Regions from separate parts of the Priestia sp. RMT2NF4 genome, predicted to be linked through region 2. Evidence: predicted binding sites of a transcription regulator. Region 2 holds the regulator's gene; the other holds the start of a gene.
What was found. The regulator LexA, encoded in region 2, represses DNA repair genes until DNA is damaged. The targets are predictions, from matches to a motif close to CGAACATATGTTCG.
Positions count from the first base shown of each region.

Region 1: the regulator LexA is predicted to act here: its motif matches at 1,851-1,864, upstream of recA (recombinase RecA).

Region 1 covers NZ_JBLQZO010000007.1:48,175-51,609, forward strand. Annotated here, with positions in the region: gene ACMX9J_RS22660 (hypothetical protein) at 1-10, opposite strand, end outside; gene ACMX9J_RS22665 (hypothetical protein) at 117-527, shown strand; gene recA (recombinase RecA) at 656-1,687, opposite strand; gene ACMX9J_RS22675 (ASCH domain-containing protein) at 2,200-2,550, shown strand; gene ACMX9J_RS22680 (DUF2269 family protein) at 2,569-3,003, shown strand; gene ACMX9J_RS22685 (MFS transporter) at 3,271-3,435, opposite strand, start outside.
Region 2 covers NZ_JBLQZO010000002.1:425,651-429,085, forward strand. Annotated here, with positions in the region: gene ACMX9J_RS11390 (recombinase family protein) at 1-391, opposite strand, end outside; gene yneA (cell division suppressor protein YneA) at 445-774, opposite strand; gene lexA (transcriptional repressor LexA) at 921-1,538, shown strand; gene ACMX9J_RS11405 (hypothetical protein) at 1,748-3,193, shown strand; gene ACMX9J_RS11410 (hypothetical protein) at 3,261-3,435, opposite strand, start outside.

The sequences.
Region 1 (3,435 bases), on a different contig from region 2:
TAGTGTCCATTTACTTCTTTCTCCTTCCTTATTGTTACATTTTATCAAAAGGTTGGCATGATTTCAGTCACGAATGGAAAATTTGTATAATAAGGATGTATGAAGGAGGGAATTAAATGAATAAAGATATAGAAGAAATTGTTGTGAAATCCTTTTTTGCGAAGAGAATTCAAGAAAGAGTCATGTTTGAGCTTTTTTCTCCTAAAAAACGGGATAAAGCACTGCATCGCCTTAACCACGATTATAAAAGAAATCTATGTGAACAATATATGATTGAAATTCCGACGCCTAATTCATGTGTTAGTGAATTAGCTAATCTACTTAAAAAACATGGTGCAGGGAAGCAGTGCTATGCCCTTTCTTTTAATGAAGATATCGATGGAAAAGAACTACCTTTACTTACTGCTTTAGAGCATGCAGTAGGCTATGGCTTCCCTTCTCTTATTGTATGTATTCCAAACAAACTTGCCTATTTTGAAGCTGAACAAGTTTATGGTCCTCCACCACGTTACATTTTAAAGCGATAAAAAAAGCCCTTCTAAAGGGCTTTTATACGCGCTGTATTTATCCATTTGTTTTTATTAGCGTTAACTTTTTATGCTTCCAATGAAATGAATGGACTTGAAGCTGCCGGGAAAGGCATTTTAAGCTTTTATTAGCTTTCGTTTTCACTATCGTTATCAATATCATTATCATTGTCAGTATTACCATATTTAAAATCAATAATGTTTTTTCTAATTTCTTCTCTAATTTCAGGGTTTTCTTTTAAGAAAACCTTAGCGTTTTCTCTTCCCTGTCCTAAACGTTCTCCATTATATGAAAACCAAGATCCAGACTTTTGAACAATATCTACTTCAGAACCAATATCTAAGATTTCTCCTTCTCTTGAGATACCTTCTCCATACATAATATCTACTTCAGCAATGCGGAAAGGAGGTGCCATCTTATTTTTGACTACTTTAATTCTTGTTTTGTTACCAACTATGTCATTTCCCAGTTTAAGTTGTTCAGCGCGGCGAACCTCAAGGCGAACGGAAGAATAGAATTTTAGCGCTCTTCCACCTGGCGTTGTTTCAGGATTTCCAAACATAACGCCTACCTTCTCCCGGATTTGGTTGATGAAGATAGCAATGGTTTTAGACTTATTAATTGCTCCAGATAGTTTACGAAGGGCTTGAGACATCAAACGAGCTTGTAGACCTACATGAGAATCTCCCATTTCTCCCTCAATTTCTTTTTGCGGAACTAATGCTGCTACCGAGTCAACAACAATAATATCTACAGCACCACTTCTAACTAATGCTTCAGCAATTTCAAGTGCCTGCTCACCAGTATCTGGTTGAGATAACAGTAACTCATCAATATCTACACCTAGTTTTCTTGCGTAAACTGGATCAAGTGCGTGTTCAGCATCAATAAAGGCAGCTCGACCTCCATTTTTTTGTACTTCTGCAATCGCATGTAAGGAAACTGTTGTTTTACCTGAGCTTTCGGGTCCGTACACTTCCATGATTCTTCCTTTTGGATAACCATTAATTCCAAGAGCGATATCTAAAGCTAATGAGCCTGAGCTAGATGCCTCAACTTTTGTATGTGTGCCTTCCCCCATCTTAATAATTGATCCTGTACCGAATTGTTTTTCAATTTGTTTTAGAGCCATATCTAGTGCTGCTTGTTTATCATTCATAATTTAAAACCTCCGATTGTTAGTACGTTTACAGTAAACGACAATGTATATGGATAAATAATAAGGATTGGCTCAAATGTTTTTGCTCCGTGCGAGAAAATTTTGTGTTTAACTGTCTTGGTTTATTCTGTTGTTCCTTTATTTATCTCTAAACCCTTAATATCGAACAAATGTTCCTATTGTGTAATCATACAATAAACGCATCTAGTTGTAAAGGAGAAAGTTTTGTACAAACCAGCCAAAGAAATATCTTTTTTGTAAAAAGTAGGTTTATACCTTTAATACTTACAGTTATTGAAACTTCAATCTATAAAATAACCCTTATTATACGCTCAAAAAATAATTCATCCTCTTATATACATTATGTCATGTGCTTAGACTATCGACTAACAAAAGGGATAAATTATAATAGATTTATTAGAGAAATTTTCAACCTAATAAATTCAAATGAAATTCGTTATTAAAAATGTGATACATTAAATAAGAGACAAGAAATGAAAGGAGTTTTTTTAATGAGTAACCATGAAGCACAAAATGAATTGCCACCAAAAACATGTACAATCGATCGACTTGTAACAATGCCGGATGATGTAAATAAAGTAATCAAAGGCAGCAAAACAGCAACTCGCCGAAATGGAAGATATGCTGATGTAGGAGAGATAATGGTTTTAGAAGATCAAAAATTTGTAGTGGAACGAGTTTATTCTCAATCACTAGGTGAATTAACAGATGAAAATGCTCGCCAGGAAGGCTATGCTACAGTAGAGGAATATAAACAATCTATTTTGTCTTATCATCCTGGGATGCCTTGGCTTCCGCAAATGAGGGTATGGGTGCATGAGTTCAGATTAGTTAACGATTGATAGGTAAAAGAAATGGATTTGTTGTACCGTATATTAGTATATATTCATGTTTCTAGTGTCATTTTATCGATTGGTCCTTTTTTTATTCTCTTGCCAATTGTTAAAAAACTACATAGTTCAAGAGAACAAGAAATGAATGCCTATTTGATCACATTTCAATCTGTTGTTAGGCTCGCAAAACATACGGGCCATGTTCTTGTTATCACAGGGATACTCCTCGTTATGTGTGGCCCATGGACGTGGACTACGCCGTGGATTATAATGACACTGATTTTCCTTTTTTGCTCCTTGTTCTTTCTGGCCCGTGCTTTTTCACCAACACTTCGAAAGTACAAGGAGGAAGGACAAAATAAAAAAGAACTGGCAACTAAACTAGAGCGATCTATTTGGATTTATATCATTCTATTAATGACTATGCTTTGGTTTATGGTCGGTAAGCCAACTTTTTGGTGACACCCATCCATTTGTCATCACTAAGAGTAAATAGTTAAACTGATTATTTTCATCAAATACTTTACGTTTTACTTAACATAACTCGTATTTTAGGTATGAAAAAAGATTTTTGCTTGTATATCAGATGCACATTTGGATTAAAAATAAAAAACCCCTATTAACCATATGTTAAAGGGGTTCTTACTTATTGTTTAAACTCCAAGTATGAAGTTCTTATAGAACAATACACTAAATATCAATATGTTTCAAGTCAACCCAAGTAATTATCTACTTGTTGCTACTATTAATAGGTTGATCTATAGACTGTTGGGTCTCAAATAGAGAGGTCTTAATGCTGATTAAAGACGCCACAATCGTTAGGATGCCTGCTGAAATAAAAATTAAAGAGACGCTAATATATTCAGCTGCAACACCTGCTAGCATTCCACTAAT
Region 2 (3,435 bases):
ATTTCCGCTGATGCTCTTCCACTAAGCTAATAATATCTAACACCATCGAATCAGATTCTGAAAGCTGAAGCTGACCTTGATGACTAATCGTATAGATCGTAGCATTTTCTTTATGAAAAGCATGAAGAAGCGCGATTCGGGCATTTCCTCTGCCTAATCGCGTTTCGTCTTGAATGAGCAGCACAGATATTTTTTCTTCTTTCATTGTATGAAGAACATCCAATATACCCTCTCTGTCTACGTCATATCCGCTTGCTTTTTCCATTACGACTTTTTTTACGTTTAGATGGTGAAGATCAGCAAGCTTTTTTAATTCTTCTTGCTGGCGCTGTAAAGATGTTTCTTGGGTTTTTTTATCCGTACTTACACGGCAATAAATAATGGCGTCCACTTTTATCACGACCTTTTCGGCTTCTAACAATATTCAGGAACGGCCGTTACACACTACTGTTCAATTGCCACTTGATTATGTAACTCTTTTTTTAAAACAGGAATATATAATTTATCTCCAGGAGATAAAGACTGGGCAGTGTCTGAGTTTAGATCATTGACGTCTTCAACCCATTTGACAAATTCATTGGTGGTCAAATGATGGTGATTATGATACTTGTTGGACAAGTCCCAAAGCGTATCTCCTTTTGTAATAGTAACCGTTGAATATTTGTCTAAATCTACTTTATCCGCTCCTAAAACCAGCGTCAATACATATGTAAGTGCAGCGATAACTGCAAAAAAAATAGCGTAATGTTTCATAGAATGTAAGAATTGGTGCATATTATGATCCCCCTATCAGAATATATGTTCTTATTTTATTGAGAACATTTGTTTCTGTCAATGGAATTCTTCGAACTTATGTTTGTATATTGACACATCACGTGGTATAATTCACCTAAAGAATAGCTAAAATCGAGGTGAAAAATATGAAGCTATCAAAACGTCAACAAGACATACTAGATTTTATTAAGCACGAAGTAAAATTAAAAGGTTATCCGCCTTCTGTTCGTGAGATTGGGGAAGCGGTGGGATTAGCCTCTAGCTCCACTGTACACGGGCATTTAGCTCGTTTAGAAAGTAAAGGGTTAATTCGCAGAGATCCAACAAAACCAAGAGCAATCGAAGTTCTTCAACTAGACGAAGTAAACATCCCTAAAAGCAATGTCATTAATGTTCCTGTTATCGGTAAAGTAACAGCGGGTCTTCCTATAACAGCCGTTGAAAATGTGGAAGAATATTTCCCTCTTCCAGATAAATTCGTTTCTCCAGATGATCATGTATTTATGCTTGAAATTATGGGAGAAAGTATGATTGAAGCAGGTATTCTAGATGGCGATATGGTAATCGTACGTCAGCAGCAAACTGCTAATAACGGAGATATTGTGGTCGCTATGACCGAAGACAACGAAGCAACGGTAAAACGTTTCTTTAAAGAAGAAAATTTCGTTCGTTTACAGCCTGAAAATTCAACGATGGCGCCTATTATTCTTCGCCACGTAACGATTTTAGGAAAAGTCACTGGTGTATATCGCACGATTCACTAATCACACACTGTATGTAAAACCAACTAATCATGATGTTAGTTGGTTTTTTACGTTTGTTTTCTAAAAAAATTGGCATATTATAAATGATACGTCGAATCATTACAGGCAGGTAGAGCGGTTTTTATAAAGCCTGTTTTACCTTTTACTTTCTGTCTGCATTTTTTCGACTCTCAAAAAAAATACAACCGACTATAAGAAGGATGTAGTTTATGACCAATACACCAAGGAAAACAGAAGCATTTCAAACTATTATGCCTACCAAAGCAATGAACATGTTTCTTTTTCCTTTTTCCTTTGATCGAAAAAATAAAGAGCAGCTTGTTCATGCACTAGAAGCAAATATGTTTGAGTTTTTTTCCATTCAAAACAAACATGTAGAAAAAGAATACTACGGAGAACAGTATTACGTATCTCATGATAGCTTGGATCAATATTTTCTTCCTTACATTGAATGTATTCTATTTCCTGATTCGTGCGAAAAAGAAGGCTTGCTTCGATTTTCAAAAAAAATAGACCATACCGTTACGCTACAAACTTCCTCCACCACCGTGTCTAGCAACGTGCTGTCTGTGGATGTTTTTTTATGTCCTTTTGAAATTGGCGTCATGACCATTCGCACTGAGATGAGTCATAATCATTACACCTATGATGACATTTTAGAATTCATGAATCATTTTCGTGTATTAGAACCGAAGCTTGCTGAAGAGCATGGATCCACCATTACCTATGAACATCATCGCTATAGCAAAGTACAGGATTATATTTTTTCACAGCTCGCGCCATTTTTGAACGAACACATCAAAAAAGAAGCGACGCGTGAACAGCACGTCGGGAGTCTTCCTTATTTTATCGATGAACGGATGTTTGTATTAAGTTATGTAACGGTAAATCAAGAGCAAGAGATTAACTCCACAACTTTATTTCGTACTGGGCAGCTAAATAGCTATACGCCTGACGGGAAACCGTTTATCTCTGCACACAACCATGAGTATATTAAAACGTATAATACCAAACACGTGTATTCCAGATGGGCTCCTGAAACCTATTACGTTATAACAGACCATGTGTTTTCGTGTATTTCTAAATCGACAGACTCTAAAACGGATCAGCTTTTGATGAATCATCTATTTGGCCAGCATTACTATAATTTATTTTTGCATTTTTTCTATAAAATCGTGTTGCTAAAACTATCCTATGAGTATTCTCAGCTCACGTTTCATAAAAATTCAGAGGGCATCGAGCGACTAATTCGCTCTATTACTGTATTTTCAGGTAAATATTTATTTTTAGAAATTAGCTCTCGCACGGAAGGTCAAGAGTTTTCTGAGCTCTTTAAAAAAATCTTCCACATCAATTCTCTTTATCAAGAAGTCAAAGAAACCCTTGGTACTTTGTATCAAAATCAAGAGAAAATCGCGGCCAAGCGTCACAATTACTTATTATTAATTTTAACGATTTATACCGTTCTTTCCGGTATTTACGGAATGAATTTAGTTATTAGCAAGCTAAAGGGAAACATCAATTGGGATAGTATGAAGCAGTTTTCTATCTTTGAATATATCGCTTTAATAGTAGCTTTATCAGGAATTCTGATCAGCATTAGTCTCGGAGTGAGTTCCCTATGGAATTTATTAAAAGATCGATTTAAAACATAAAAGCTGTTCGCATCAGAAAATACATTATAAAAAAGAAGAGATTGAGACATAACTAAATTAAGCAAGTCTAAAGGGAAACAAATGAAATAAATAAGCTAGCAGGGATTGCTTGTGACACCTCTGTTGATTTCCGTGCAAGACTTCGCTTTCCGCGGGCGACCGGTGAGCCTCCTCGTCGCTTGCGCTCCTGCAGGGTCTCACCCCTTCCGCTTTTCCCGCAGGAGTCTTCGTCTTGCCCTCCA